DNA from 2 places in the Glaciecola sp. MF2-115 genome. Region 1 is predicted to be linked to the other one. Evidence: predicted binding sites of a transcription regulator. Region 1 holds the regulator's gene; the other holds the start of a gene.

Region 1 (16,739 bases):
CTGGTATTGTTGCATCAAAGCTATACCCCGCAGGTGCAACAACGAATTCAGATGCAGCAGTTAAAGGCATTAAAACTCTATATCCCGTTTTCGAGGTCATGCAAGAAGAGGGAATGTTGTTGTTAATCCACGGTGAAGTAACCGATGCTCACATCGATATATTCGATCGTGAGAAAGAGTTCATCGATACCTATTTACGTGACATTGTGAACGACTTTCCAAACTTAAAGGTCGTTTTTGAACACATTACTACAAAGGATGCGGTAGATTTTGTGCTCGCTTCCTCTGACAACGTAGCCGCGACCATTACTCCACAGCACCTACTTTTAAACCGCAACGATTTGTTAGTTGGCGGCGTTCGTCCACATAACTATTGTTTACCCGTGTTAAAGCGCAATACTCATCAACAAGCTTTAAGGGAAGTAGTCGCGTCAGGCTCTAAAAAGTTCTTTCTAGGCACTGATTCAGCGCCACACGAAAAACATAAAAAAGAAAACGCTTGTGGTTGTGCTGGTTGCTATAGCGCTTGGAGTGCAATTGAGTTGTACGCACAGGTCTTTGAAGATTTAGACGCGATAGAAAAATTAGAGGGCTTTGCGAGTCATTACGGCCCAGACTTCTATGGATTACCTCGCAACGGCGGAACGATCACACTAAACAAACAAAGCTGGGAAGTTCCTAGCAATATCAAATTACCGACAAAAGATGACACTGCTAGCACGGAACCCGCTAACAATGAAATAGTGCCATTCTTTGCAGGTGAAACCCTACAATGGAAATTAGCATGACATCTACTGCGGCAAATAGCGCGACCTCCTTTTCTAACTTAGGTTTATCTAAACCTTTGATGGAAGCAATAGAAGCCCTTGAGTTTACTCAAATGACACAAACTCAGCAGGCGTGCCTGCCGGATGTATTGGCAGGCAAAGATGTTGCTGTACAGGCTAAAACTGGTAGCGGTAAAACTTTGGCTTTTGCCCTTGCTCTATTAAGTAAAATAGACGTTGAAGCTAAGAACCCACAGGCTTTAATCATGTGTCCGACACGTGAATTGGCTGAGCAGGTGGCAGAGCAAATTCGTTTGCTCGCTAAGCGCATGTCTAATCTTAAGGTAGTTTCTTTGGTAGGTGGAATGCCAATGGGTCCACAAATTGTGTCTCTGCGTTACGGTGCAAATGTTGTCGTGGGTACGCCTGGGCGCATCATGGATCATATCGGTAAGCGCACACTCAGTCTTAAGAAAGTAAATTGCTTTGTACTAGATGAAGCTGACCGCATGTTGGATATGGGCTTCGAAGATGAAATGCGTATTGTAATGCACAATTTATCGCAAACGGCATTGGCTGCAACTCGCCAAACCTTATTGTTTTCAGCGACCTTCCCAGAGCAAATCAAGAGTATTACCGATCAATATCAACGCAATGCGAAGATTATAAAAGTAGAAGATGGCGAGTCAGCGCCGAATATCGAGCAACAAGCTTATCGCATTAACAATGAGCATCGAACACAAGCAGTTGCAGCACTACTGACTCATCATCAGATTGAATCGACCATTGTATTTTGCCGAACTCGACGCGAAACCAAAGAGCTTAGTGACGAACTCTATCAAATGGGCTTTACAGCCGTTGGTTTGCATGGCGATCTGGAGCAATCAGAACGTAGCCAAGTGTTAGCTCGCTTTGCCAACAAAACAGTTAGCGTATTGGTTGCTACAGATGTGGCCGCTCGAGGTCTTGATATTGACCGTGTCGACTTAGTCATTAATCATCGAGTGAGTGAAGACATTGATACCCACACTCATCGTATTGGACGAACTGGAAGAGCCGAAGAAAAAGGTTTAGCAATTACACTTATTGATGAAAGTGAAGAAGGTAAGTTAGACGAGATTGCTGCCAGAACAGATGCGAAAATCAACAAGATGCACATACAAGGCGTGCGTTTTCATGCAAACCGCATCAGAGAGCCAGAATACGTATGTATTGCTGTTGATGGCGGCAAACGAGATAAACTTCGTCCTGGTGATGTATTAGGCGCATTAACGAAAGAAGCGGAAATCCCAGGGGAAGATATTGGCAAAATTTCGATTTCCGCCCGACATACATATATCGCGATCAAAGCGAGAAGCGTAAAGCGCGCACTCAATCAATTTAGAGAGCGCCGTATTAAAGGGAAGCGTTTTAAGGCTAGAAAACTATAAGTTTTATTCTCAATAATTTTTCCGTGTGCGCTGAATTGCAGTTACTTTTGCGAAGAAGCGCCAAAGCCAAAATCTATATTATTCGTAATAAAATCATAACTTATTTATCAATCATTCAGCTTTTGTTCAGTTTTAAAATGCCAATCTTAGTCAGCAAATTCCACATTTATGAATTCAAAAAAAAGGATATTTAATGAAGCGTTCGCTTAGTTTTTTAGCAATCACCGCGCTGATGGGAAGTCATGCATCGTCTATCGCAAAAGTTAGTGTAAGTTCTGATTTTATCGAAGCCGGTCGAGCTAACGTTTATTTCGACTCTCAAGAACCAAGCGCCGATGGTTACTATGTATCGGGGCGGAAATTAATATCTGACAATTTTTATTTGGTAGGTGAGTATTTCAATACAAGAGTAGATAGCTTTGGTTTTCGAGTTGTTGACCTGGGAGATCGTGAGCGTGTTGATCGCTTATCAGCAAACGACGACTTTAAAGAGCTTTCTATTGGCTTAGGCTATTTATATCAAATTTCAAATAGTAGCTTTTTTCGCTTCGAAGCAAAATATTACGACTTCGAACAGGAGAGGCGCTCCAACTTTTCCAGAACGTTCAACAATCCACTCGAAATAGAGCAAGATGTAACATATCAACGAGCTGAGAGCACTGGCTCTATTATAGAAGCAGGTTACAAAGCGAAAGCCTTCAATTCATTTGAGTTCGAGATAGGCGTAGGTTACCGCCACATTGACGCTGCCACCGGCATGTATACCGAGTTATCAGCCTCTTATTTGCTGGGAGATAATTGGAAAGTTAGCCTCAGTACTGAGCAAGGAGATACTGACCGGTATATGCTGGGTGTTGGCTATGCATTTTAGGAATTTCAAAAAGCTTCCGGTTTATATTTTTACTGTGTGTTTATTATCCGCTTGCACTTCAACACCGACAGAACAATTGCTTGGTGAAGTGTTTATGACAGTGTTAACGGGTACGGTGACATCCAAAGGAAATCAAGCGCAGTGCAACCAATACAAAATGACTTGCAATAATTACCGAGAGTGGAGAGAAGATAATAAAATCGCTTGTTCTTGCTCAGATTAAAGGCAAGTTTATTTCTGGTTCAAGCTATACACTAAATAGGCTGATTCAGCGGTTTTTAAAGCTACCCCTGCAATGGCGGTAGCAGGCTGAATTTGCCGCAGGCTTGGGAAAAATGGAGCAAAAACATCAATTGCTTCAATGATAGCTTTTCCCGTCGCCATCGATGCGCGAATGTTGTTTTTTCTTAATGGATCTGACCATGCATCTATCGCGCTGTAGCTAGCGAATATGAACTCCATCGATTGAATAGGGGCATTCATTTCCTCTGGGAAATACTGCTTAATCAACGAAGCACTATTGGCAGTTAAAGACATGTATGCTTTTTGTATTTCTTTTGAGGAGACCTTCGGCGTGCTATCTGCCTTAGCTGCAAGCTTAACATTGTTAAAGCTCCCAAAGCTCAGGTTGTTCTGCAAATATTGAAGATAGTTTTTTTGTAAGCCCGTAATACTTTGCGTTCGAAATTGATTATTCAGAGTTTTATATGCGTCACCCGATAGCATGACATGTTTGTCGAGGTTCTCGCTCCACGCAATGTCATGCTTGCCTGATGTTAAGCTTTCAATTTCATTGACGGCTTCGGGTTTTGCTTTAACTAAGCGAACGCTTGTTTTAATTTCCATCATGCCATCCCTAAAATATGCTTAAAGAAACTATTGAAAACGAACTAAATCTTGCAAGCTTTCTGATTTAGCATTTCCTCTGATGAATACGAGGTTTTGCTTCCTGTTGGCGTCATTTGTTTATTGAGCTCATCGAGTTTTTTTTCTGCTTCTTCGCGTTGTTGAGTGTATTTTTCTACCGTTGCTTCGTGATTATCAAAAGTAGTAGCACAGTAATTCCTAAAATACTTCGTTGAGGCAATGGCTCGTTTTGGTGCGTTTTCTAAATTTAACTGATAGCTTCTACGCTTGGTATTTAAATGCTTTACCATGTCGAATGTACAATATGAAATTTCTGTCCACTCGTTAATCACGACTTCTTTGATTTGAGCTGGAATAAAGGCTTTGTCTGATAAGCCCATCAAATTAGTAAATATGCTCACCTTTCCCGCCTCTACTGCATATTGTGAGGACCAAATGTTGATCCCATCAGGTTTATAAGCATTACTTTTTTGCATGTATTTTTGAGCTTGTTGTGCCGATTTTACGAATTGCTCATAATAATCTTTAATTGCAGTGAAGTTTGGCGTCTCAAAGAAACCATTTTCTTTCAGATGAGTTTGGTTTCGATAAATCATTGGCAGTATCAGAGCAAGATCTATTCTGGTAGAAAACCAAGAAACAAGCTCGTCGGTTTGTTCTTTCGTTTTGGCTGCGACGGCTCTATTGATGTAGTTATCAAAAAAATAGAAAGAAGCATCAGTACAAATGCTTGCAGCTGCGGTTTGAATTTCTCCTGCTGGAAGAATGTCAGCTGTTTTAGCAACAAACTTGGGTTCAATATATAACTTATCGCAATCTTCGATACTGTTTACCTTAGTAATGCCAGCTAGGTTTTCTCGTTGTAGAACATTGTTCAAGTTGTTGAGCTCATGGAAGGGAGAGTTTTTGGCTTTGAATTCAGAATCTCTTGCGCTTCGTAGATTGCTTTCTGCCTTGTTTTTAATCTGATTGAAGAAATCTCCTTTAGTCTGTTCAAAAACATTTTGTTGCCAAAGCGGAAATGCGAATCTAGAGGATTCGTTACCTCCAGTACTAGCGCGAACCGGGATGGCTTGATTGTTCATAGCGATATACAAGCACACGTTTGATGATTCGGGAATTGATTTCAGTTTTCGTGGCAAGCCGAATACTTTACTGTTTAACTCTGGAAAGTCTCGTGACATATTTGCCACAACTTGTTTCACAGGTCGGGTGTTACCATTCATATCTAGTTCTTGATATTCAGCAATAAGCTGCATACGAGCCGTTTTGTAGTTTTGCGCGAAAGGATGCTGATCAGTCCAGGAAAAAACGATACTATTTCCTTTCCCTTCTACTTTCGTATCAAGGTTGTTGTCTAGAGATGTAGATGCACAGGAACTAAGCATTATTGCTAAAACAAGAATGGCTAAACAACGGAATAATTTCATCATGCTCTGCTCCTTTTTGGCCCTCTGATGAGCTTACTATTCAACATTGGTAAACCCGTAATTGAATAGTGTCTCTTGGCTTAATTCGGAGACTCCGCGTATTCTACTTTCGAACATGGTTATAATCATTCGCAGTGCTAAATTGCTTCTATTGCCTATACGATTGAGGCTACTCACCTGCTCGTCGAAGCGACTAGTTTTACATAAGGTAAACAATTGGTCTGCTACAAGCCAAGGTTTATAAGTCGATGACACGAAACTAAACTCTTTATTCTCATTTAACTCACAAATTCCGGCGATCATGTTGAATGCTGTTTCACGCTCAATTCGCATTGCGATTTGATGGGCTGCAGAACGTCCGCCTTCGCCGATACTTTTTATGTCAGCATCAAGTTGATGTTCGACATAATGATTGAATGACTGTATTCGTTTTTGTTGCAGCATTCTGGTTAAACGATTAGCTTCTCTAGTCATACCCTCATAACTAAAACTCTGATCAAGGGCTTGGATCATACTTTTGAGATAATTAAAGCGCCTAGCTACCTTAATAGACGAGTTGCCCCGCCTATTATCTTCTTCAAAATAGTATTTGTTTGGGTAAACAGATGAATACAGCAAGCCATGTTGGTTTTTAGCAATTGATAATAAGAATTCTCGAGGGTGACTCAGTAACTTATCCTTCCAAATAAAACTCTCTGCTCTGCGAGTATTGAAATCGTAGCCATTTAAGCGGTCAAAGCCATTCATAAAGCCAGAGTATATATGCACTAAAAACTGAGCATTTGAATCAATGGTTCGTAAACTTCCACCTAGGAATGCAACGGTGCAAGCACTTGCGCACTTGTTGCCATTGGCAACTCTAATCAGCAATTTGCTGCTGCGAAAGACTAAGCCTATCTTCATTCCTTCAGCGGAGTTTCCGCCACCTGAATCCAATCGAACTTCCACTGCTCCTCTATTTGAGTATATTGCTCTTTGGATACGAGATGCATCTCCGGCAGCGACACTACCGGAAACCTTTAATATTCGGCCGTTTGATAGAATCTTTAAACAGTCGTCATACGTTCTTGCTGCTCTATTTTTTGTTCGGGCTATGTATGACGTTGTCTCACTACTACATTGATTTTGAAATTCTCGATACTGGCCTTCTTGCGCGTTGCCGTCACCTACAAATCCACCCGCTATGGCTATTGAGATTACTACAAATATTCGCCAAAAACTGAGCGTAGACATAATGGATTACACCGCAACGACTTTAAATTCACCATCAGGTAAATCTCGACATTGCGTGACTAAAATCGACTCTGAGGTTTGATCAACTACCAAAGTATCTTTAGCGACGACACAATATGTATTACCGTTATTCTCAGTATATTTGTCGATGACATCAACGCTACCGCGATAGTTGGGATTTTGCGGGTCAACATAACTTGTTGATTCAGCTGTTACGGCAGCCTGCAATACTTGCTCACGACGTTTTTTTAAGCCATCTTCAGATAGTTTCTTGTAAATAGTTTCACCAGCATAATTAGCGATACCGCAAAACGTAAGAAACAAACCTACTTGAAAACCTTTCGTTAAGGTTTTTCGTTCTTCGGCAGTATATTGTTTGCTACTATTGCTAAAGTATTTACCGGCGAGTTCTTTCGCAATGTATGCCCCCGCAACACCACCGACTGCACAAAGTGTGGTTTTCATAAATACACCTAAACCGGCTTCGTTGTCGTTACCACCTTTACTGGTCGACTGACAGCCTGAAACAAAGAATACGAGACATAGAGTAGCGGTAAGTGCCATTTTAGTTATTTTCATTTCAAATCCATTTTTAATTTTTTAGCAAATGAGAAAATGACGTAAAATAATGCAGATCAGCGCGAATGGCCTGATCAGGGATTACGATGGTTGTTTTTTAACCAATATAAGAATTTGAAGATTTGTTGTCAAGAGAAAGACAGTGAACCGATACACTCAATTATAGAATATCGATGCAAAGCTGAAATCAAGGCTCCCTTCAAAATATCACAGGCTCATTTCCTTCTTCCCATATCGGGTACTGAGCCATTACCTTGTTAAACATGGCACTTTGCAAATACTTGTTCAACCACTTTTTAAGATTGGGGTACGGTGCCTGCACATACCATTGGCGTTCAACTTTAGCGAACTGACGAATAAAAGGGAATATTGCAATGTCAGCCAGACTTTCATGTGTTCCCATCACATATTTATGTTGGCTTAAGCGTCTCTCTAAGTCTTGAATATATCTCTCACAAGCTTCTCTGCACTCTACTAAGTTTGGCTCGTGGTAGCGTTTGGCGCACTTGTAGCGTTCTATGCAGCCTTTGAATTCTTGATCGTATTTATTCACAAAACTCAACAGCGAGGGGAGCTCACTTGAACCATCTGATTGATTTCCTAATAAATTATCAGGATCGCTTTGACCGAGACTCCACAGCATAACATCCAAGCTCTCGTCGATAATCTCAGTGGCTGATACCACTAAAATAGGCACGGTTCCCTTCGGCGATGCAATCAACATGGCTTCAGGTTTATTGTCTAACTTCACATCACGCAGCTCAACTGCCTTTCTTGACTTAAAAATAGCGATCCGTGCACGCATAGCAAACGGGCAGTGCCTAAGAGAATATAAGATGGGTAAAGTCATTTAACACGTCGCCTGTTTGCTTGGATTCGTAAACTAATTTGGTAATCAGGTGATTATTCTAACATCTAGTCATTTTATCGGTATAAAGACCTTTAATATACAGGTAAAATCCCTGATGAATAAATTCAACGAAAAATAAGTGTTAAGTGATAACGATGAGTCCAAAGATAGAATTACTAGCGCCAGGTGGCGATGTCGAAGCAATTAAAGCTGCAATTATCGCAGGTGCCGATGCCGTATATTGTGGTCTAGATAGCTTCAATGCACGAAACCGAGCGTCAAATATCTCCTTTGATGAACTCGTAGGCGTTATTCGTTTAGCTCATCAATATGATTGCGAAATATTCTTAACCTTGAATATCGTCATTTTGGAGCGTGAATTCAAATCGATGGCAAAGCTACTAAGTAGACTATCGAATACCACTTTAGATGGCGTTATCGTGCAAGATATGGGGATGTTCTATTTAATTAAAAAGTATTTCCCCAGATTAGATATTCACGTTTCAACACAAATGACGACTCATAATGTTGGTCAAATTCCCTTTCTTAAAAAGCTGGGTGCATCTCGAGTAAATCTTTCACGAGAACTGAACCTGCGTGAAATTACACAAATGGCTGCCGTAGGCAAAGAGCATGATGTTTTAACCGAAGTTTTTGTACATGGTTCTTTATGTGTAGCCTTTTCTGGTTTGTGTTATTCAACTTCTGCAAGTGTGGGGAATTCAGGAAATCGCGGTCGTTGCAGTCAAGCGTGCCGTGAAGAATACGAAACGACAGAATCCGGTAATAACTTTCCTCTCAATATCAAAGACAACAGTGCGTTCTTCGATTTGCCCGCACTGATCGATGCCGGAGTTCACTCTTTTAAAGTGGAAGGGCGCATTAAGGGAGCAAGTTACGTTCACACTGTTATCGATAGCTTTCGAAAGCAAATCGATGGCTATTTAGAAACTGGTGAATTAACACAGGATGGTGAACGGCTTTATAAAGTGTTCAACCGTGATTTGACCAACGCATTTTTGCGCGGTGACTTAAACCAATCCATGTTTATTGAAAATCCACGTGATAATTCCACTAATCGCGCATTGGAAGCCAGTAATGCTATTTCTATCGTGCAAATTTACGATGCGAAACAGTCTCTGCAAAAAGAACGAGATGAAATGAATGCGACGGTTTTCGATAAAATAAAGCATGTAAGTATCGAGAAGATGTCATTGAAGCTGAGTTTTAGTGGTCAGCCAGGCTTTCCTTTGCTAATACGAGCAAGCATAGAAGAAGATGGCTTATTACTTGGCGCCCCTCGCTTACAGCGAACAATTGAAGTGCAATCTAGTCAAGAACTAGTGGCGAATAAAGAAGGGAATATTGATTCAATCTCTTTGGAAAAACGCTTTAGAAGCTTTAACAATGCACAGTATATTTTAGAAGAGATTGATACGGACAAACTTGCGGATAATATCAGCTTAACCTTTAGTTCTCTTACCGCGCTTAAAAACGAATTGGCTAAAAGGTTAAATGATGGCGTAGATGTATTGCCAGAAGTCATACTTCCAAAGCTTGAAAACCATCCGAAAGCAAATCTCGATGAACCGCCAAAGTTGTCGCTATTAATATGTGATGAAAGTGACATAGAGCTAGCTGACAAGACGGACGCAGATATATACTTCAAGTTACCCGATGCTTACAAAAGAGGATGCACCAAATACATTACTTTTTTAGCGAACAACCCAAGACTCATTCCTTGGTTTCCACCCGTCTTAATTGGTAAAGATTACGAAGTGGCACTGAATATATTGGAGCAAGTAAAACCTAAGCTAATTGTGACCAATAATACGGGCATTGCTAATCGTGCTTCTGAGTTAGGTATTAATTGGATTGCAGGCCCATTCCTCAATACGACGAATTCTTATGCTTTATTAGCAATGCAAGAAAGCGCTAATTGCAGTGGCGCGTTCATTTCAAACGAAATTAATAGACAGCAAATAAAGACGATATCGCGGCCTAAGAACTTCAAATTGTTGTACAGTATTTATCACCCAATCTTATTAATGGCCAGCCGCCAATGCTTCTTCCAACAGAGTGTTGGTTGCGAAAAACCACGCATCGATAACGGTTGTATGCTGTCATGCGATAAGTCGACTAGTATTACGAATCTCAAAGGTGATTCTTTTGCAATTGATAAGCAAAAGGCCGGTTATCCAAGCATTTACAATCAAGACCAATTCATGAATATGGAGATCATTCATGATCTTGCTCCCATGTTTGACGGCTTTATGATTGATTTAACCAACATAGGTGCGGGTGATAAAGTGTCACCTGATAAAGTGAAGTTGATTCAGCAATTTGAGCAATTATTAGAGGGTAATAATAGCGTTGAAGAAAGCTTGAATATGCTGGTTCCAGAATCTACAAATGTTCAGTATCACAATGGCTTGTAGCTTAGTCTGTTAGTAAAGGTCATCACTGCGCACGCGGTGAACTCCCAAATATCCCAAGTTACCGCCTGCGCGCTAATGACCTAGGTAGTGCGTATACAACGAAGGGTTAATAGAAGAGCTTAAACCGTCCTAACCAGCATAAATTTCATAAACGAGCCTAAACTGCATAATCTAGCACTTTAATGATGCTTTTCCGAAGATCTACAAGCGACACATTTTAGATTTAGCGGCCTTAATTTTTTACTCGGAAAATGTACAGCTTTGAGGTTATACTGTGTAGATGAAAATTTATACATGTTCGGTTAAGCCATATGCGCCCTCTATTTTATAAGCTATTAATCGTAGACTTGGTAGTGGTGTTTTTGGTTTTGACTCACAGCGTTTCCGCGTTAGCGATTGAGCTCAATGAGCTTACTTTTATTACAGAAAGTAATGCATCATACAACTATATACGAGACGGTGAGTTGCAAGGTCCTGCTGTCGATTTACTCTTGGCCGCCTCGGCTAGTGCTGGTAGTCCTATAACTCGCGACGCGATATTGGTTTTGCCTTGGGCTAGAGGTTTTAGAGATGCTCAAGAGGGACCTAATACCGTATTGTTTAGTACTATTAGGACGTCTCAGCGAGAAACAGTTTTCCAATGGGTCGGACCAATTGCTGCTGAGAGTGATGTGTTGATTGCCTTGAAGTCGAGACAATTAAAAATCAGCAAACCAGACGATTTAAAGAATTATTTGACCGGTGCCGTGGAGGGCGATGTAGGCGAAGAAATACTCCATGATGCGGGAGTACCGTCGCAAAGAATGGCACTGATTGCGCACTCGAAAAGCTTGGGAAAGATGTTAAATGCAGGGCGCATAGATCTCTGGATATTTGGTGAGGCTGGTTGGCAAGAAACGCTTATTGCTAGTGATATTGACCCAAGTAAGTTTGAAATTGTTTACCGCTTTCCGCCAAAACATTACTATTTCGCGCTGAGTCAAGACATTGATAAGCAACTGGTGAGTAAGTTTCAACAGGCAGTTGATATTGCATTAAAGTCAAATGGCTTTGTGTTTTAAAAACATTTTGCGCACATCATCGCTGTAACTCGATAAAGCTAAGTCTCAATCCAAAACGTCACCGGACCATCATTAAGCAGTGAAACGGCCATATCGGCACCAAAAATCCCAGTTTGGCACTTCCAGTATTCAGAGTTTATGTGCTGTACAAAGGATTTATAGATAAACTCCCCATGTTCAGGTGTCGCACCTTTTGAGAAGCCAGGACGATTACCTTTTGCGGTGTCAGCGACTAAGGTAAATTGAGATACCACCAGTAATTCACCTTGTATATCGGAAAGGCTCTTATTCATTCGTCCGTCTTGGTCGGCAAATATTCGATAATTAAATACTTTGCGGGCCATTTTTTCTATTTGCTGATCGCTATCGTCTTTTTCAACACCGATAAACAGCAATATACCGCTCTGAATCTCCCCAACGACTTCTGTATTTACGCTAACAGAAGCTGATGTAACTCTTTGAATTAATCCTTTCAAAAACGCGCTCCGCTTTCAAACATTTCATTCATTATTCTGGTTAACTCATTTGCGATGCCAGTTTCAGACATACTATGCCCCGCATTATTGACTACCTTTAAGGTCGCATGAGGCAAGGCTTTTTTGATCGAATAAGCCGCTTCCAGCTTGCATACCATATCGTAACGGCCATGCACGATATGACAGGGAATATCGTATAATTTATCGATGTTATCTAATATGTAATTTTCGGCGACAAAACATTTATTTAGCAAGTAATGACACTCGAGCAATGCGAGACTTTTTATGTGTTTATCGGTACTTAAATCACTCATCATCACGTTAGGTGCGATTAGGCGAGAGATATAACCTTCCCAATTAAACCAAGCTTTAAGTGCAGGGAAGCTAAGGTTATTGTCTGGGTTTTCAAACAAACTAATAAACTGTTTGCACACGATATCGGAAGAAGACTTATCAGATATATGGCTTGAAAATTCTTCATAAGCTTCAGGGTAAATTTGAGCAGCACAACCAGTAGGCAGAAGAAACCAATCAAAATCTTCTTTTCTAGCTAAAAACACACCACGCAGCACCATAGATATTACGGCTCTAGGATTGTTAATTGCGTAGAGTAAAGCCAGGGTTGAGCCCCACGAGCCACCAAACACAATCCATTTATCAATATTAAAATGTTTGCGAATAAACTCAAAATCTTGAATAAGCAATTCAGTAGTATTGTTTAAGGTATCACCGAAAGGAGTAGAACGACCACATCCACGTTGATCAACGCCAATGACACGATATTTAAGCGGGTTGAATGGCCATTGATAATTTTTACCTAAACCAGCACCCGGGCCACCGTGCATATAAATGAGAGGAATGCCCTCTGGGTTGCCACTTTGCTCTACATACAACTTATGACCATCTGAAACCTCAATGGTTTGATAGTCATAAACGGCATTAGTGTAGAAAATTCCATTCATAAATCTGAATCACGCTTAGTATGAAAGTAAGCAAAAACAGACAAATTGTGGCTTAGGCATAAAATGTCGTGCTCTATTTAATTAATTACTTAAATTTATACCTTTTTGCTAATTAAATCGACTTAAATAATTCAGTATTACTCGTAAATGACCTCGTTTTTGGCTCTTTTAAGGAGAAAATGAGGAGTAAATTAGGTGTAAAGCCTAGTAGTTTAGTCTAGTGTCGCTTATCCTAATAAGCAGACTTAAGTATCATTTACTTACAATTTTTTACATCCTCAGAAGGAAAGTGACATGCTTCGTTTATTTTGTTGTATTTTTATATTGTCGTTAGCCGGTTGTCAGTCGGCGGTAGACAATGCTTATTATGGGATGTGGGAAAAGTTGGGTGTCGAGAAACGAGATATTTTAGTTGACCGCGTAGAAGACGCTCAAGATTCACAAAAGGATGCTCAAGAACAGTTCGCATCCGCTTTAGACGAGTTCAGTGCCTTAATTAATTTCGACGGCGGTGAGTTAGAAGATGTTTATAATAATTTGAGTGACCAGCTTGAAGTTAGCAAAGAGAGCGCTGAATCGGTAAGAGAAAGAATAAATAAAGTTGAGTCAGTTGCTCAGGCATTGTTTGAGGAATGGGCTGATGAAATTGAAATGATTTCCAGCGCTAATTTGAAACGTGATAGTAAACGTAAGCTCAGCGAAACTAAACGCAAATATGCTTCCTTACTTAAATCGATGCGAAAGGTTGAGCAAAGTATGGATCCGGTCCTTATTGCTCTTCAAGACAACGTATTTGCACTAAAACATAATTTAAACGCTAATGCGATTGGCGCACTGCAAGGTGAGTTTAATAGTATCAAACAAGACGTTGGTAGCTTGATCAAAGAAATGAACACTGCCATTGCACAGTCAGATGAATTTATTAAGAGTATTAAAGGCTAGAGCAAGGAACAAACGCAAGTAATCTAGCACGCAAAATAGAAAGCGATTCTCCAAAACGCCATAGTTACAGGTATTTTGGGAATCGCCAACAATGAATAGTTTTACGCTTTCTATTCAGCTTCCGCAGCCGCTATATCTATCCCCATTTTTTCCATAATCTCTCTTGCCGAGGCTGGTATGCGATTGGGGTTATCTTTCTTCAGATCGCTGTCATCTGGCAATGGCTGCCCAGTAAAAGCATGCAAAAATGCCTCACATAACAATTCTGAATTAGTGGCATGACGTAAATTATTTACCTGTCGACGTGTTCTTTCATCCGTTAACACTTTTAGTACGTTAATCGGAATTGAAACAGTGACCTTTTTAACTTGCTCATTCTTTTTACCGTGTTCTGCATATGGGTGAATATATTGTCCGTTCCACTCTGCCATGGGGATCCTTATTATTTTAATTATATGAAAATTCTAACTGGTATAGAAAAAATATCAATCTAGAAGTGTAAACTTCTTGACGTCTAAGCGTATAAAAAGTAATTTAGACGTCTAAACGTCTAAAAGTAAGTGGCAAATTAATGGTTTCATACGCACAGGGCATCGATGCTTTAAATCAATCTTTATCTGAATTGAGAGATATCGAAGTATCTTTTGAGTTTTTTCCACCGAATTCGGAAGATATGGAAAAGACATTATGGAAATCAGTCGAACGCCTTGCACCCTTAAAGCCCAAATATATGTCAGTGACATATGGCGCAAACAGTGGCGAAAGAGATAGAACCCATGCCGTAGTAAAGCGCATACAAAAGGAAACTGGGGTTTCAACAGCACCACATTTAACTTGTGTTGATGCATCGCAAAGCGAACTCAAGCAAATTGCGAAGGATTATTGGGATTCTGGCATAAAGCGCATTGTGGCCTTGCGTGGTGATTTACCTGCAGGGGTCGAAAAGACCGACATGTATGCTTCAGACCTAGTAAGCCTGCTGAAAGACGTCGCTGATTTCGATATTTCAGTTGCGGCTTACCCTGAAAAACATCCTGAAGCTCCTAATGCGCAATTCGATTTATTGAATTTGAAGCGTAAAGCAGAGGCCGGTGCTAACGAGGCGATTACTCAATTTTTCTTTGATACTTCTGTATTTTTGCGCTTTAGAGACCGAGCGGCAGCAGCCGGTATCGATTTAGATATTGTTCCAGGAATTCTACCTGTTACCAACTATCAAACACTGACACGCTTCGCAGGGTTTACGAATGTGCATGTTCCTAATTGGTTGCATAAGATGTACGACGGCTTAGATTCTGACGATCAAGCAACTAGAAACTTGATGGGCGCAAACATTGCGATGGATATGGTGAAAGTCTTGGCGAAAGAGGGGGTGAAGCACTTTCATTTTTATACTTTGAACCGTTGTGAATTAAGCTATGCAATTTGCCATATGCTGGGTTTACGCAATCAAAAGTAGGCATTCTTGTAAGATATGTTTAAGTTAGGTGCTGTTGTAGGTAAACTAACACTATTATTAGAGTTTTTTTCCAAACTAATTTATTGGAATAGTGTGTATAACAGCATCAACCGGAGTTTGCTGAGTTGAATTTACCTGATGCTATTGCCAAAAAGTAAGCTCTGAATTTTTACTACAAGTCTTTAGACAAGGGATATGATGCGCAAAACTATTTTTCAGGTATTGATAGGCATAAATTTATTCATTTTACTCATTTCCCTTCTTGCACCACTGCTTGCGTGGGGTTTGCTTCTCTCGCTGCCTTTATTGTGTATTGCAGTTTATGATAGCTGGCAAAAAAAGCATGCCATATTAAGAAATTTCCCGCTCATAGGTAGAGTTCGTTGGATTATTGAGGACGTTCGCCCTTTTATTCAACAATATATTCTTGAAACAGATACAGGTGGTGCTCCCATCAGTCGTATGTTTCGAAATATCGTCTATCAACGTGCAAAAGGCAGTCGCGATACAATCCCCTTTGGTACACAAGTTGATACTTACAGAACGGGATATGAGTGGATCGGCCATTCCTTATCTGCATTAAAAGTTGATGATATTGACAAACAACCACGCGTCACTGTTGGAAGCCGGCATTGCAAACAGCCTTACTCTGCAAGCATATTAAACATTTCGGCGATGAGTTTCGGTAGTTTAAGTAAGCCAGCTTTACAAGCCTTAAACAAAGGAGCGAAGCTTGGTGGCTTTTACCACAACACAGGTGAAGGCGGAGTAAGCCCTTATCATTTAGAGTTCGGTGCTGATGTTGTATGGCAAATTGGTACGGGGTATTTCGGTTGCCGAAACGACAAAGGCGGTTTTGACGCAGACAAATTTACCAAACAAGCGTCCCATGCCAATATTAAAATGATAGAAATTAAGTTGTCTCAAGGCGCAAAGCCCGGGCATGGTGGTATTTTACCAGCAAGTAAAAATACGCAAGAGATAGCTGATATTCGTGGTGTGGAAGTTGGCACTCAAGTCGATTCTCCACCAACACATAGTGCATTTAATTCGCCACTTGAATTGATTCACTTTGTCCAAACATTACGTGAGCTTAGCGGTGGAAAGCCTATAGGTATTAAGTTGGCCTTGGGCAGAAGAAGTGAGTTTGTGGCTATATGTAAAGCGATGGTCGAATTAAATCTCACACCCGATTTTATTACTGTTGATGGTGGCGAAGGCGGTACTGGAGCGGCCCCTCTGGAATATTCAAACTCTATTGGTTCCCCTTTAATTGAAGCTTTGGCCTTTGTAGACGATTGCCTGACGGGTTTTGGACTAAGAGAAGATATTAAGATAATTGCATCCGGAAAAATAATATCGGGTTTTCATTTA
Region 2 (16,739 bases), on a different contig from region 1:
GTGTCGCTCAGTCCAATGCAATGAATCAAAAGCAAACTAATGTAAGCAGTGGATACGCGGATTCTGAGCAAGCTGAAAAGCGCCGCAGAGAAGCTCAGCTTACAAGCGAATATGTTCGAACTCCGGTCAACAAACCAGAGCAAGACTATTCAGTTGAAGATGATCTCTCGGATAGTCAGGCATCCGATTTGTTTAAGAATGACAACGGTTTACAATCCAGTGATGGACTTGATTTTATTAAATCAGAGCTTGCTTCTATTCGGAATGTTCTGCAATATCAAGTTAACGGTTTAAGCGATGAACGAAATAAGCGTAAGAATCCAACCCATTATTTCCTAGGAAACAAGCTCTTAGGTATGGGGATTAGTGAAAAATTAGTTGAGCAACTAGTAAGTTTCTTACCACCTCAAGCGACAGAGACAGAGGGCTGGGATTATTTGATGAAACTAATTTCAAATCGTTTGCATATTGGTGGCAATGATATCTTGCAACAATCAGGTATTGTCGCATTAGTCGGCCCAACTGGTACGGGTAAAACCACTACCGTTGCAAAATTGGCAGCCAAGTTCGCGCAAAAATATGGTGCAAACGAAGTCGCTATGATTACCCTTGATACATACAGAATCGCAGCATTCGAACAATTAGCGACGTATGGAAAGATTATCGGTTGTACGGTGAAGAAAGCACAAACTTCAGAAGAGTTAGCTCATATACTTCACCAAATGAGACACAAGAAATTGGTATTGATAGACACGGCAGGTTTCAGTCAGCGTGATGCAAGATTGGTTACTCAACTAAACGATTATGAAAAAGAGACCACGGCAAACATTAAAAAGTACCTAGTGTTACCGGCTGGATCACAGTATCAGGTGTTACATCAAACCATACAAGCGTATAAGAATATAAACTTAACTGGCTGTATTTTCAGTAAATTAGATGAATGTTACAGTCTAGGTGAAGCACTTAGTGTAGTGATTGAAAATGACCTTAGGCTAAGCTACGTAACGGATGGACAGCGAGTGCCAGAAGACATTAAGTTAGCAGATGCGAAAAATTTAATAATGGTAGCGTCAAAACTTTATAAAAAGTACGCTTTGGCGCATACTAAGCTATCCATCTCTGATGAAGGCGTCAGAGCAGTATGATAGAAGACCAAGCGAGTAGCTTAAGAAAAATGAATCAATCCAAATTAATTAAAGTCATGGCAGTCACCGGTGGTAAAGGTGGAGTGGGTAAAACCAACGTGTCTTTGAATCTAGCCATTTCATTGGCTAAAAAAGGTAAACGTGTGATGGTGCTCGACGCCGACTTAGGTCTAGCCAACGTCGATGTGTTACTTGGTTTGCGTGTAGATAAAAATTTATCCCATGTTTTGAAAGGCGAATGCACCTTAGACGATATTCTGGTAACGGGTCCTCACGGTGTAAAAATTGCGCCGGCAACATCAGGCTCGCAATCAATGGCTGAGCTGGGTTCTACTGAACATGCAGGCTTAATTAGAGCTTTTAGCGAATTACGCACAGAGATAGATGTACTCATTGTTGATACTGCTGCGGGCATTTCCGACATGGTAATGAGTTTTTCAAGGGCCGCACAAGACGTCGTTGTTGTTGTCTGTGACGAACCCACATCTTTGACGGATGCGTATGCACTGATTAAAATTCTTAACCGTGAGCACGGTGTTTTCAAGTTTAAAGTCGTTGCCAATATGGTGCGAAGTGATAAGGAAGGTAAAGAGCTTTTTAGCAAGCTTTCCAAAGTGACAGGGCGATTTTTGGATGTTGCATTAGAGTTGGTTGGAGTTATTCCATTCGACGAAAATATTCGTAAATCTGTACGCAAACAAGCTGCTATCGTTGATGCATATCCGTCATCGCCTGCAGCGGTGGCGATTGCTAGCCTAGCTGAAAAATCCATGATGTGGCCAATACCAGAACAACCTGGTGGGCATTTGGAGTTTTTCATTGAGCAGTTAGTGTCGAGAAACGAGTAGGTAATTAATCAGTGAGTAACAAAGTGGCAGTCTATCAACAACAAATTGATAAAAACCAATTGGTGGAGCGACACGCGCCCTTGGTGAAAAGAATTGCTCATCATCTTATGGCAAGGTTGCCAGCGAGCGTCCTTGTGGATGACTTGATTCAAGCAGGGATGATTGGCTTGCTCGAAGCAGCAAGAAACTTTGATGGTTCTAAAGGTGCGAGTTTTGAAACATTTGCAGGAATCCGTATACGCGGTTCTATGCTAGATGAAATTCGCAAAGGTGATTGGACTCCTCGTTCAGTGCACAAGAACAGTAGAGCGATAACGGAAGCGATATCTCAAGTGGAAAAAGCCACAGGTCGTGATGCTCGAGACATTGACGTCGCGGAAAGGTTACAAGTTCCGGTGCAAGAATATCATCAAATGTTGCGAGAAGTTAACGCTGGCAAGTTAGTTGGGATTGAAGATCTCGGCGTTAGCGAAGACGTTCTCACCACGGACGCCACGAAAGGCGAAGACAGTCCTTTTGAAAATATGGTGCAAGGATCATTTCAGAAAGCGCTGGCTCAAGCGATAACAACATTACCAGAGCGAGAAGCAATCGTCCTCTCATTGTACTATGACGAAGAATTAAATTTACGTGAGATTGGTGAAGTCCTTGAAGTCAGCGAATCACGAGTGAGTCAAATTCACAGTCAAGCGATGTTAAAGTTAAAGTCGAAAATGCAGTCATGGCGAACCGTCGACTAAGTTGGCTGCGTTTTATTTTTATAGTTAATTTGTACCTCAGCGGAGGCAGTTTTGGATAAGAATATGAAAATCCTAGTTGTTGATGATTTTTCAACAATGCGGCGTATCATTAAGAATTTGTTAAAAGACCTTGGCTTTACAAGCATTCAAGAAGCGGATGATGGTAATACTGCGTTGCCGATGCTTGTTCAAGGTGATTTTGATTTTGTGGTAACAGATTGGAATATGCCTGGGATGCAAGGTATTGACTTGCTTCGCGCTATTCGAGCTGACGAAAACTTAAAACATTTACCTGTTCTAATGGTTACCGCGGAAGCGAAAAAAGAGCAAATCGTTGCTGCTGCGCAAGCTGGTGTAAATGGTTACGTAGTCAAACCTTTTACTGCGGCTACATTGAAAGAGAAGTTAGAAAAGATTTTTCAGCGTCTTGGTTAACAGCGATATTTCTTAATGGGGTAACGTTGAATGACAACGACCGACAGAGACTTAGTTTCGTTAGAAGAAGCGAAGCAATTAGTTGCATATCTTGAAAATGGTGATCGCAAGCAAGCTAACGCACTGGTTGACACCATCACTATGCGAGAAGCAGGAGAACTGTTTACTGAAGTAGGTATCTTGACCCGCCAGTTACATGATTCCTTGAGCGTGTTTGAGGCTGATGATCGCATTTCTACGTTGACGCAAGATGAAATTCCAGATGCGCAAACTAGACTAAATTACGTGATCGATGAAACTGAAAAAGCAGCCAACATAACGATGGATGCTGTTGAGAAAAGCATGCCTCTTACCGAAGGCTTAAACAAGCGCTTACTTGATATTATGCCTGAATGGCAGAAATTGATGAGTCGCCAAATGGAGCTAGGTGAATTCAAACAGCTATGTAATGAGCTCGATCAATTCCTAATTGATGCTACGCGAGACACCTCAACTCTCAGTTCTATGTTATCTGAAATACTACTGGCCCAAGGTTATCAAGACCTCACTGGACAAGTACTGCGCCGTGTTATCGAAATAGTGAAAGATGTTGAAGATAATTTAGTCGCTATGCTGACAGCGTTTGCTGATGTCGATAGGAAAGAAGATTTTAAAGATAATTCTCAACCTTCTAAGAAAAAGACCGATACAATAAAAGCCGAAGGGCCGATTATCGATGCAGAAACTCGCGACGACGTAGTAAGTGGACAAGACGACGTTGACGATTTACTGTCAAGTTTAGGGTTTTAGGGGAGCCGACGAATGTCGTTTGAAGTTGACGAGGAAATAATGCAAGATTTTCTGGTGGAAGCCGGAGAAATACTTGAGCAGCTCCAGGAACAACTTGTTGATCTTGAGAATAATCCAGAAGACGGAGAATTACTCAATGCAATTTTCCGTGGTTATCATACAGTCAAGGGTGGTGCTGGATTTTTAGCATTAACAGAACTCGTTGATATCTGTCATGGTGCAGAAAACGTTTTTGACATCATGCGTAACGGCAAGCGTACGCTCACACCTGAATTAATGGACGTCATTTTACAAGCAACAGATGTTGTTGTTGAAATGTTCGAACACGTAAAGAATAGAGAGCCTTTAGAGGCTGCACCCGAAGAACTCATCGCCGTATTGCACAAACTAAGCAAGCCTGAAACCCCCGATGAGAACATTTTTTCAGCTGACACTGATGATGCTGAACCTGCGCAAGCAGAACCCGAAGCTCCTAGCACTCCTGTTACCGAGATGGAAGCAGCAGCTAGCAACAGTGATGACTCGGGTATCGAAGAAATTACAGACGATGAATTTGAAGCCTTGTTAGATGAATTACATGGCGGGGGAAGTCCGACGAGTAAAGCTACTCCAGCGAGCGCACCCGCTTCAAGTAACGAAGCTGCGACATCAGACGCAGATGATATTACTGATGATGAATTCGAAGCACTACTGGACGACTTGCACGGTAAAGGTCAATTTAAAGCCGAAGAGAAAGCCACCAAGGGTAGCAATGATGCTTCAAGTGATGATGAGTCAGACGAAATTACTGATGATGAATTCGAGGCTTTGCTCGATCAATTGCATGGTGAAGGAAAAGCACCGGTAATTGCTGCTGACAAAAAGAAAGAAGAGAAAGCTCCGGAAACGCCTAAGGTCACAAAAGCAGAGACTAGCGAAAAGGTTGATACAAAGCCTGCTGCGCAAACTCAAGCCGCTGCTGCGCCAGTTCAAAAACCTGCTCCTGCAGCAAAAGCACCTGCTAAACAAGTCGCTAAAAAAGACGATAAAAAATCAGGCTCATCAGCGCCACAAGCAGAAACAACTGTACGTGTAGACACCAAGAGACTAGACCAAATCATGAATATGGTTGGTGAATTAGTGTTAGTGCGCAACCGACTCCTGAGCTTGGGCATTAACAATGCAGATGAAAGTATGTCCAAAGCTATTGCGAACTTGGATGTAGTCACTGGTGATTTGCAAGGTGCGGTGATGAAAACTCGCATGCAGCCTATTAAGAAAGTGTTCGGCCGTTTTCCTCGCGTTGTTCGTGACTTGGCAAGAACACTGAAAAAAGAAATTACACTTCAGCTTGTAGGTGAAGAAACCGATTTAGATAAAAACCTCGTTGAAGCACTCGCAGATCCATTGGTGCATTTGGTGCGAAACTCTGTCGATCATGGTATTGAAATGCCTGACGATCGTGAGGCTCAAGGTAAACCAAGAATGGGTACTGTGAAGTTATCGGCCTCACAAGAAGGTGATCACATTCTGCTTACTATCGATGATGATGGTAAAGGGATGGATCCTGAGAAACTCAAAGAAATCGCGATTAATCGAGGGGTTTTAGATGCTGATACGGCGGCAAGAATGTCCGATGTTGAAGCATTTAATTTAATTTTTGCTCCAGGGTTTTCAACGAAAGTAGAGATAAGTGATATTTCCGGTCGTGGTGTTGGGATGGATGTGGTGAAAACCAAAATTAACCAGCTCAACGGAACGGTCAATATCAACTCTGAACTTGGCAAAGGTACTAGTTTGGCGATTAAAGTGCCGCTAACTTTAGCCATACTTCCTACCTTGATGATCGTAGTTGGAGAACAGACATTCGCGTTACCACTGGGCTCGGTTAATGAAATTATCAACATGGATATTTCGAAAACCCATACCGTCGATGGTCAACTCACTATGATCGTAAGGTCTAAGGCGATTCCATTATTCTATCTTGGTGATTGGCTAAACAGGGTGCCTGTTAAAGTTGACCGATCACAAGGGCACGTTGTTGTTATGCAAATAGGTACACAACAAGTGGGCTTCGTTGTCGATTCACTAATCGGTCAGGAAGAAGTTGTTATTAAACCATTAGATGCCTTACTGCAAGGTACTCCAGGCATGGCGGGTGCAACAATTACGTCCGATGGTGGTATTGCATTAATATTAGACATTTCAAGTCTATTGAAAAGGTATGCTTAGTATCACATTCTGATACACTAAAGGGCATACCTTAATCCAGATACAAGGGCTTCATAAACACGATGCCATATCGAGTGTTGATAGTTGATGATTCGACGTTTTATCGAAGACGTTTAGCATCCTTTTTAGAGAAAGATCCGAGCATTCAAATTGTTGGGCAAGCGATTAATGGTTTGGAAGCGGTTGAAAAAGCCAAAACGCTAAAACCTGATGTGATAACGATGGATGTTGAGATGCCAGTGATGGACGGAATCTCTGCTGTTACTAAAATAATGCAAGTAGCGCCCACTGCCATCCTAATGTTTTCTTCGTTAACTCATGAAGGAGCTAAAGTTACCCTCGACGCTCTCGCAGCTGGTGCGATTGATTTTATCCCTAAGAACTTTGATGACGTTAGCAAAGAGCGTCCTGCAGCAATCTTAATTATTCAACGCCGTGTTAAAGCAATAGCTCGAAGCCGCTTATTAAAGCAAACTACCGAGGCCAAGAAGACGATAAAGCCGGCAAGTTCCTCTAACAAGCCCACGTATAGAGCTTCAAAGCTTCCTGCTAAGCCTGTAGCAGTATCTTCGTCACCAATGCCAGCCACTGGCAAGCGTTATAAGTTACTCTTTATTGGAGCAAGCACTGGCGGGCCTGTCGCTTTACAAACAGTTATCAGCGGATTACCTGCTGACTTTCCTTATCCCGTTATTCTTGTTCAGCATATGCCCGGCACATTCACGGCTGCGTTTGCCGAGCGTTTGAATAAACATTCTCAGCTAAAAGTTAAGTTAGCTGAAAATAATGATCGCATTGAGAAAGGTACTGTTTATTTAGCCGAAGGTGGTAAACAACTGCAAGTTACGGGCAAGGGGGCTTTTGCAAGAATCAACATTGTAAAGGCTCCAAAAGAGAGTGCCATTATTTATCATCCCTCTATAGATTTTACGATGGAATCACTTGTAGGGGCGTATTCAGGCGATATTTTAAGTGTGATATTGACTGGCATGGGCTCGGATGGTTCCAGAGGTGGCAAGCTTTTAAAGGAGAAGGGGGCCACAATTTGGGCGCAAGATGAAAAGTCGAGTGTAATATATGGTATGCCAAAGGCGGTAGCTGAGTCAGGAACGTGTGATAGAGTAATCCCATTAAATGATATTGCAGAGCACATCATTAATGAAATGAAAGTGTGAAGCAAAAACCTAAAATGAGTTGTTAAGCAATTGAATATTTGGACAGTCGCAAATCAAAAAGGTGGCGTAGGTAAAACAACAACTGCCGTCACTCTTGGTGGGCTTTTAGCTCAGCAGGGCAAACGTGTATTGCTTGTTGATACCGATCCACATGCGAGCTTAAGTTATTATTTTGGGATTGACTCCGAAACCCTTGATACTAGTATTTATGATGTCTTTGTTCAGCCACAAAAATACACAGGTCAAACCTTACTCGATGCACTTTGCCTTACAAAGGTTAAAGGACTGATGGTATTGCCAGCTACTATGGCTCTTGCAACTTTAGATCGAAAAATGGGCATGGAGAGTGGGAAAGGCTTGATATTGAAAAAGGCACTTGCTTCTATTCATCGCCAGTTTGATTATGTAGTGATTGATTGCCCACCGATATTAGGTGTGTCGATGGTAAACGCATTAGCGTGTAGCAACAGAATTATCGTACCAGTGCAAACGGAACATCTAGCGTTAAAAGGCCTTGATAGAATGATGCGCACCCTCAAAATAATGCGAAAAACGATGCCAGACAATATCCCCATTAGCATTATTGCAACGATGTTCGATCGTCGGGTGAATGCAACTATTCAAGCCTATACAACTTTAACCGAGGATTACCCTGAGCACTTATGGCGAGGATTCATCCCGATTGATACGAAATTCAGAGACGCAAGTTTAGCACAAGTGCCCGCATCCATATTTGCACCAAAGTGCAGAGGCGTTTTTGCGTATCAAAAGTTTTTGAAGGATATTGCAAGTGAAGGATAAAAATGAATTTGCCAAGGAAAGTGTGGTAGAAGATTATCTAAGTGACTTACTAACGGAGTCTGTTCCTGAGCCTAGCTTTGATAAAGTCTCAACACAAAAGCTGTTAGATAGAACATTTGAACCACAACTTACTGAAATGAGAGTCAGAACTAAGCCTGAACACTTAGTTGAAAGCACTGAGCAAGTAGTTGATGAAAGGATAGTGACTAATGTAGTATCAACTAAAGTTGATACTGAAGGTCAGAAAATTCGACAAGAAGATAAAGAAATTTTGATTCAGGTCGAAACAATGACAAGTAGCTTAGAAGTTTCAGCACCACTAAGCTTACAAGATTCATTGGAAGAAAATTTTCAAGCATTATTTTTTGAAGTTGCTGGCTTAACCTTAGCTGTTCCACTTATTGAATTGGGTGGAATTCATCAAATAACGAAAATAGCACCTATGATAGGCAAACCGGTCTGGTTCATGGGTGTCATGTTGAAAAATGAAGATAAATATAACGTTGTAGACTCCGCCCGTTGGGTTATGCCTGAGAAGTATGACGAGAAAATGGCGGAAAATCTGAATTATCGGTTTTTAATTAATTTAGGCAAGACTCCTTGGGGCCTTGCTTGCGAAAACCTAGTTAATACAGTCGAACTGAATAAATCCGACGTGAAATGGCGGAGTGCCTCTGGCAAACGTCCATGGTTAGCAGGCATGGTGAAAGAAAAAATGTGTGCTTTAATTAATGTTGCGGAACTTGTTGAAATGCTAAAAGCAGGATTAGGCAGCAAGTGAGCGTAAACAAAATAGCAATATATGTTGTGTGACGGAGTAAATTAAATGAGCCAAGATAGAACAACGATGACCGCAAGCGACCCGAAAGACGAGGTGCTGCAGTGGGTGACTTATCGCTTAGATGAGGAAACTTACGGTATCAATGTTATGCAAGTTCAAGAAGTCTTGCGTTACACTGAAATTGCCCCAGTTCCAGGCGCACCAGACTATGTGCTTGGTATTATCAATTTGCGCGGTAACGTAGTTACTGTCATTGATACGCGCTCACGTTTCGGCCTGCCACCAACGGATATTACCGATAATACAAGAATTGTGATTATTGAATCGGATGAGCAAGTTGTTGGAATACTAGTAGACAGCGTAGCTGAAGTTGTTTACTTGCGTTCATCAGAAATAGATAGCGCACCGAACGTAGGCACTGAAGAAAGCGCCAAATTCATTCAAGGTGTGAGTAACAGAAGTGGTCAGTTACTTATTCTAGTCGACCTCAATAAATTGTTGAGTGACGATGAATGGGACGAAATGAGTTCATTATAGCTCATATTCAGCCGTCATTTGATTTAAATACATTCGACCTTAAAAATACCGTGCACAGTCACGGTATTTTTGTATTTAATTGTATGAATGCGTTAAAGTTGAATATACTGGTGAAAAACAATAAGTAAGCGTATCCATGCAAGACATTTCAATCACAAATATGGTTCTACTCTGCATTTCCTTTTTTGGTCTCGGCCTTGCTGTTATTGCCATTCAATCTTCTAGGAAACTGAGTCTTCGATTAAATAAAGCTTTAGAGCTAATCAATAGTTTACATAAACTAAATGAAACGCATCAAAGTAAGTTGAATGCGCTAGAGCAAAGCCAATTAGCAATTAATGCTGAGAATAAAGAAGCATTCACTAAAGACTTTAAGAACGCATTTTCGACTTTTGAAACAAGTACCACACAAACTTTAAACGCCGAAATTGATACACTAAAACTGGAAGTTGATAAACTGATGGCACAGATTGATGAGATATCCCAACAAGATCCTGCCGCTAAAATGTACGCGAAAGCGCATAGTCTAGTCGCCTCGGGAGCTAGCATTGAAGAAATCATGGATGCGTGTGATCTACCAAAAGCTGAAGTTGAAGTCTTAATAGGTTTTCAGAAAAAAGCGCGTAAATAAACACAACATGAAAGGTCGACCTAAGACCTAAGTTAGGCCTTCGCTTCTCACCTGATGACAAGTAAATCAAAACAAACCATTTTATTTAGACGTCTAGACGTAAAGATGTTGACTTTTTAAATGATATCGCCACAATAAGACTCACGTTGATTGAAAAACATGCAATTGCATGAACTGTGTTGTTGATAGGTGGTATTAATGCCCATTAAGATTCCTTCTGACCTGCCGGCTTTAGATGTGCTATTGCAAGAAAATATATTTGCAATGGATAGCAATCGTGCAGCTAGCCAAAATATTCGGCCACTTGAAGTTGGAATACTAAATTTAATGCCGAATAAAATCGAAACTGAAATTCAGATTTTACGCCTGTTATCTAATACGCCAATTCAAATAAATGTCGATTTAATTCGTATTGATGAAACAGCGCCAAAGAACACGCCTAAATCTCATATGGATGCTTTCTACCATGAGTTTAGCGAGGTTGCGGATAAAAACTATGATGGCTGGATAGTCACTGGTGCGCCTCTAGGCTTGCTTGAGTACGAAGATGTTAAGTATTGGGATAAAATGACTGAGCTATTAGATTGGGCGCAAGAAAACGTGCAATCTACGATATTTCTGTGCTGGGCAGCGCACGCTGCAATGTATCACTTTTATGGAATACAGCGTCAATTGCGAGCAACTAAGCTCTCCGGCGTTTTTGAGCATAAAGTTGTACAGCCCAATGACGAGTTAATGCGCGGATTTGACCCTGAATTCTGGGCCCCGCACAGTCGGGTTGGCGAGGTGACTCTTCAGGATTATAAAAAAGTGAAGGGGCTAAGTGTGTTGGCTCATTCTGATACTGCGGGTACTTATATTAGTGCAACGGACGATCGTCGTTTGGTCTTTGTAACTGGCCACCCAGAGTATGATCCGAATACCTTGGCGCTGGAATACACACGAGATCTTGAGGCCGGATTAGAGCCAGTCATCCCTGAAAACTATTTTATTGATGATAATCCTAACAATGAACCTTTAGTGCGCTGGAAGTCGCATGGCAGCTTACTCTTGACCAATTGGCTAAATTATTATGTGTATCAGAACACGCCATATGATTTGAGCACGCTTAGAAGAAGAGAAAGCGAATAAGCGGTAATTTTGGGCTAAGCTTAATTATTGCCCAATTGATTTCAATATAAGACCTACAATTAATTGCTGTAAATGAAAACGCAAAAAAAAGCGCAAACAAAAGAGAGACAAAGTGAGCACCACATTAGATAGCTTAAACAAACAAGCAAAGAAACGTATTTTGATACTTGATGGCGCAATGGGGACCATGATCCAAGAGCGTCAACTTAATGAAGCTGATTATCGTGGTGAACAATACAAAGATTGGCATTGTGATGTGAAAGGTAACAACGATTTGTTGTCGATAACTCAACCCGAACTTATCAAAAATATTCATCGCGCGTATCTTCAAGCTGGCGCCGATATCATTGAAACCAATACCTTCAATGCGACAACTATTTCAATGTCAGATTATGATATGCAAGATGAGTCGCAAGAAATTAATTTAAGTGCCGCTAAAATAGCACGTGAAGTTGCAGATGAGTTTAGCGCACAAACACCGGATAAACCCCGTTTTGTTGCGGGTGTTATTGGGCCAACAAGCCGCACTGCTTCGATATCGCCTGACGTAAATGACCCAGGCAAACGCAATGTGCATTTTGATGAATTAGTTGAAGCCTATAAAGAATCAACTCATGCACTAATAGAGGGGAAGGTCGATTTAATATTAGTTGAAACTATATTCGATACACTGAATGCCAAGGCTGCAATTTATGCCATTGAAGAAGTGTTCGAAGAGTCGGGTATTACTTTACCAGTAATGATATCCGGCACGATTACCGATGCTTCTGGGCGAACGTTGTCAGGGCAAACCTCAGAGGCTTTCTATTACTCAATGCGTCATGTTAAGCCTTTCGCTATTGGTTTGAATTGTGCACTCGGGCCCGATTTATTGCGCCAATACGTTGCAGAGATTTCAAGAATTGCGGAATGCAATGTTTCTGCTCATCCTAATGCAGGTTTGCCGAACGAATTTGGTGAGTATGATATGGGGGCAGAAGAGCTTGCAGAGCACCTAAAAGAATGGGGGGAATCTGGTTTGGTCAATATTTTAGGAGGCTGCTGTGGCAGTACGCCTGAACATATTAGACAGCTTGCCGAAGCGGTATCTGGTATTCCTCCGCGTGAACTTCCAAACATCGAAGTTAAAATGCGTTTATCCGGCTTAGAGCCATTTGTTCATTAGGATTTGTTGTGACTGCTGATTTTTCAAGTTTTATAAATGTGGGCGAACGAACCAATGTAACGGGTTCGGCAATGTTCAAACGTCTGATTTTGGAAGATGATTTCGAAACTGCGCTTGATGTTGCGCGCCAACAAGTCGCCAATGGGGCGCAAATTATTGATATCAACATGGATGAAGCCATGTTGGATTCCGAAGCGGCCATGGTTCGTTTTCTTAATCTGATAGCATCTGAACCAGATATTTCTCGCGTTCCTATCATGATCGATTCATCAAAATGGTCGATTATTGAAGCGGGATTGAAATGCGTGCAAGGCAAAGCGATTGTTAATTCCATTAGCTTAAAGGAGGGCGAAGAACAGTTCTTAGCTCAGGCTAAAAAAATTAAGCGCTACGGAGCTGCAACGGTTGTTATGGCCTTTGATGAAGACGGGCAAGCAGATACACAAGTGCGCAAATTTGAAATATGTAAACGCAGCTATCAGCTTTTGGTGGAAAAGATAGGCTTTCCGCCGGAAGACATTATTTTCGACCCGAATATATTTGCCGTCGCGACCGGTATAGAAGAGCACAATAACTATGCGGTAGATTTTATCGAAGCGACTCGCCAGATTCGTCAAGAATTACCTCATTGTCACGTATCTGGTGGTTTATCGAATATTTCATTTTCTTTTCGTGGAAATAACCCTGTACGCGAAGCAATGCATAGTGTGTTTTTGTTTTATGCCATTAGAGCGGGCATGGATATGGGAATTGTGAATGCGGGGCAATTAGAAGTTTATGATGAAATACCTAAAGAACTTCGTGATGCCGTGGAAGACGTTATCCTAAATCGCCATCCAGATGCTACCGATCGCTTATTAGAGCTAGCACCAAAATACCAAGGCGGCGGAAAGGTAGCTGCAAAAGAAGATCTCGCTTGGCGCGAATTACCAGTTACTAAGCGACTCGAACATGCATTGGTGAAAGGCATTACCGATTACATTATTGATGATACCGAAGAAGCTCGCCTTGCCGCTGAGCGTCCATTGCACGTAATTGAAGGTCCCTTAATGGATGGGATGAACGTGGTTGGTGACCTCTTCGGAGAAGGAAAGATGTTTTTGCCGCAAGTGGTTAAGTCGGCGAGGGTGATGAAAAAAGCGGTTGCACATTTGCAGCCATATATTGAAGCAGAAAAGTCAGGTGTGCGTAGCTCGAACGGTAAAATTGTGATTGCCACGGTGAAAGGGGACGTCCATGATATTGGTAAAAACATTGTAGGCGTAGTTTTACAGTGCAATAATTTTGAAGTAATTGATTTGGGCGTAATGGTGCCAGCGGCAAGGATTATTCAAGTCGCAAAAGATGAAAATGCCGACATGATTGGCTTGTCTGGTTTGATCACGCCTTCACTCGATGAAATGGTGCAAGTCGCTAAAGAAATGCAACGTCTAAAATTGGACTTACCTTTGTTAATTGGTGGTGCAACAACCTCAAAAGCACACACTGCGGTTAAAATAGAGCAAAACTATGATCATCCTGTGGTTTATGTTCCAAATGCTAGTCGTGCAGTAGGTGTTTGTCAGAAGCTGATTTCAAAAGAGAATCGTGCGGAGTTTGCCAAAGAGCTTACTGCAGAATATGAAAAAGTGCGCGTTCAACATGCGAAAAAAACACCACGCACCAAAGCAATTAACTTTACCGATGCTAAAACAAATAAATTCACTTGTGACTGGGCTAACTATGAACCCGTGAAGCCTGCGTTTTTAGGCACTAAAACAGTTGAGCTTGAATTAGAAACGCTACGAAACTATATCGATTGGACGCCATTTTTCTTAACTTGGTCATTAGCTGGCAAATATCCTCGTATCTTAAATGATGAAGTTGTAGGTGAAGAAGCGACAAGCTTATTTAAAGATGCAAATGAAATGCTAGATTCTTTATGTGCTAACGGCAAATTGATAGCGAAAGGTCGTGTTGGTATTTTCTCTGCTAATTCACAGGGAGAAGACGTTCTCGTATTTAATGCCGATTCGGCAAATACAGATGGTCCAAATAATCTTGATTCCCAAATAGGCGTCGCTCATCATTTGCGCCAACAAACGCATAAACCTAAAGGACCAAATTACTGTTTAAGTGACTTCGTAATGCCTTTAGTTGAGGGGCGCAGCGATTACATGGGGGCTTTTGCAGTCACAGCGGGTATTGGTGAGGATGAATTAGCACAAGCCTTTGAAGAGGACGGTGATGACTATAACTCAATTATGAGTAAAGCAATTGCCGATAGACTTGCTGAAGCATTTGCTGAGTACCTACATGAGCGTGTTCGCAAAGAGTTATGGGGCTATGCTAAAGATGAGCAATTCGATAACCAAGCATTAATTGCTGAAAAGTATCAAGGTATTCGACCTGCGCCAGGATATGCTGCTTGTCCTGAGCACACTGAAAAGCAACTCATCTGGGATTTACTGGACGTTGAAAATAGAATCGGTATGAAACTTACTTCAAGCTACGCCATGTGGCCAGGTGCTTCAGTTTCAGGGTTTTATTTTGCACATCCTGAGGCTCGTTATTTTGCCGTTGCGAAAATCCAAAGAGATCAGTTGACGGATTACGCGAAGCGTAAAGGCTGGTCAATTGAGGAAGCCGAGAAATGGCTAAGGCCGAATTTGAATGATTAATTTGAATGACGAATAGGACAATAAGTGGAAGATAAACCGTTCAGCCAAGCCTGTGAAAATAATAAGCCTTATATTTTGGCCGCATTAAAAAAGGCGTTCGCAAAAACTAAGAGCGTGTTGGAAGTGGGCTCAGGGACAGGCCAACATGCGGTGTTCTTCGCACCAAATTTACCCCATTTACATTGGCAATGTTCCGACCAAAAAGAATACCACGCAGGAATTAATCAATGGTTAGACGAATACCCATGTGAGAATTTACATCGTCCCCTTGCTTTGAAATTGGATCATGATGAATGGCTAAAAACGTCTCCAAGCACAGGTGAGCAATTTGACGGTGTATATACGGCGAATACAGCTCACATTATGCTCGAGAATGAGATAAAAGCGCTAATGCACTCAGTTGACTATCATTTACCTAAAAACGGCGTATTTTGCCAGTATGGGCCTTTTAAAGTGAATGGAAAATTTACTAGTGAAAGCAACCAAGCATTTCATGAGCAATTAATTGCAAACGGACGGGGAGGTTATCGTGATATTGATGAGTTAGCTGCTTGGGCACCAAAGCTTACGTTGATTGAGCGTATCGATATGCCGGCAAACAATATGATGTTGGTGTGGCAAAGTTAAAAAGCCCCAATAAACAAGGTTTATTGGGGCTTTCAATATAAGTGTTAACTTACTGTTTTGCGATAGTACTATCGGTAAAACATGAGTTTTCAAGCCAGTCTATCATCGCAGGATAGAACTCTGACTTGTGGCGATAATAAAGTGTGTTATAGAAATGGTCCGCACCTTCTAGTTCAAGGTATTTATACGGTTTTCCTAATGACTTTAATTTATCAACCATCAAACGACTTTGCTCTACTGGGACACGTTGGTCAATGTCGCCATGGATAATGAACAAGGGCATCGCTAACTTTTCAGCGTTTTCGATTGGAGATAAACCGGTCACGGTTTTTCCTTGGAAAACACGTCCATAACGGCCGCGGTTAAATAGCGAAGCACCAATGCGATTAATATCACTTACACCAGCACCAGCAATTGCGCATTTAAACGGTCCGTTTTCACGAACTGAGGCTGCAAAAGCGGCATAGCCACCGTAACTCCAACCAAAAATAGCCATACGCTCAGGATCTGCTAAACCTTTATCAATAAGGAATTTAGCTCCATCATCTTTATCATCTTGCATCGTTTGACCCCAATTATTATCACCTTTTTTCCAGTGATTTAAACCGAAGCCAGTAGAACCCCTATAGTTTGGTTGCAAGACCATATAACCGTGGCTAGCTAACAACTGGGCCCATTCATCATAAATGATAGTATCACGCACCCATGGTCCACCGTGTGGCATAACAACCGTTGGGTAAGGCTTCTTACCAACTTTTGGAATAGTAACGTAAGCAGGGATTTTTAGACCATCTCTAGCTGTATACTTAATGTATTTAACATCGCCAAGAAGATCTCTATCGATAAGAGGGAAACGCTCGCCAATAACTTTGACATCTTTTTTGTTACTAAGTAGATAGTAAGTACCTGGGTCATTACTTGCGCTTGTGCGAACAACAATTTGGTTGTCATCTTCAGAGCGACTTGCTAAGGAAACATACTTTCCAGGAAATGCAGCTTTTATCGCTTTTCTTAAATTCTCTTCATACTCATCTAACCAATAAGCTGTAGGATGCTTACCTTC

The links. The regulator MetJ, encoded in region 1, represses methionine synthesis genes. The targets are predictions, from matches to a motif close to TAGACGTCTAGACGTCTA.
Region 2: ACKLNX_RS13600 (homoserine O-succinyltransferase) is a predicted target of MetJ. The motif match lies at 10,180-10,197, and genes of this name have one in related genera.

What each region holds. Positions count from the first base shown of each region.
Region 1 covers NZ_JBLBVM010000045.1:4,609-21,347, forward strand. Annotated here, with positions in the region: gene pyrC (dihydroorotase) at 1-788, shown strand, start outside; gene dbpA (ATP-dependent RNA helicase DbpA) at 773-2,197, shown strand; gene ACKLNX_RS06065 (hypothetical protein) at 2,391-3,068, shown strand; gene ACKLNX_RS06070 (hypothetical protein) at 3,300-3,917, opposite strand; gene ACKLNX_RS06075 (hypothetical protein) at 3,959-5,368, opposite strand; gene ACKLNX_RS06080 (hypothetical protein) at 5,402-6,598, opposite strand; gene ACKLNX_RS06085 (hypothetical protein) at 6,605-7,177, opposite strand; gene ACKLNX_RS06090 (glutathione S-transferase) at 7,377-8,027, opposite strand; gene ACKLNX_RS06095 (peptidase U32 family protein) at 8,183-10,465, shown strand; gene ACKLNX_RS06100 (substrate-binding periplasmic protein) at 10,777-11,526, shown strand; gene dtd (D-aminoacyl-tRNA deacylase) at 11,565-12,002, opposite strand; gene pip (prolyl aminopeptidase) at 11,999-12,964, opposite strand; gene ACKLNX_RS06115 (DUF2959 domain-containing protein) at 13,259-13,906, shown strand; gene metJ (met regulon transcriptional regulator MetJ) at 14,017-14,337, opposite strand; gene metF (methylenetetrahydrofolate reductase) at 14,478-15,365, shown strand; gene ACKLNX_RS06130 (FMN-binding glutamate synthase family protein) at 15,564-16,739, shown strand, end outside.
Region 2 covers NZ_JBLBVM010000055.1:81,942-98,680, forward strand. Annotated here, with positions in the region: gene flhF (flagellar biosynthesis protein FlhF) at 1-1,145, shown strand, start outside; gene ACKLNX_RS13550 (MinD/ParA family protein) at 1,142-1,993, shown strand; gene ACKLNX_RS13555 (RNA polymerase sigma factor FliA) at 2,005-2,733, shown strand; gene cheY (chemotaxis response regulator CheY) at 2,785-3,168, shown strand; gene ACKLNX_RS13565 (protein phosphatase CheZ) at 3,199-3,957, shown strand; gene ACKLNX_RS13570 (chemotaxis protein CheW) at 3,970-6,168, shown strand; gene ACKLNX_RS13575 (protein-glutamate methylesterase/protein-glutamine glutaminase) at 6,231-7,343, shown strand; gene ACKLNX_RS13580 (ParA family protein) at 7,374-8,144, shown strand; gene ACKLNX_RS13585 (chemotaxis protein CheW) at 8,134-8,925, shown strand; gene ACKLNX_RS13590 (chemotaxis protein CheW) at 8,971-9,462, shown strand; gene ACKLNX_RS13595 (DUF2802 domain-containing protein) at 9,599-10,093, shown strand; gene ACKLNX_RS13600 (homoserine O-succinyltransferase) at 10,292-11,224, shown strand; gene ACKLNX_RS13605 (homocysteine S-methyltransferase family protein) at 11,337-12,389, shown strand; gene metH (methionine synthase) at 12,398-15,049, shown strand; gene ACKLNX_RS13615 (DUF938 domain-containing protein) at 15,074-15,676, shown strand; gene ACKLNX_RS13620 (alpha/beta hydrolase family protein) at 15,726-16,739, opposite strand, start outside.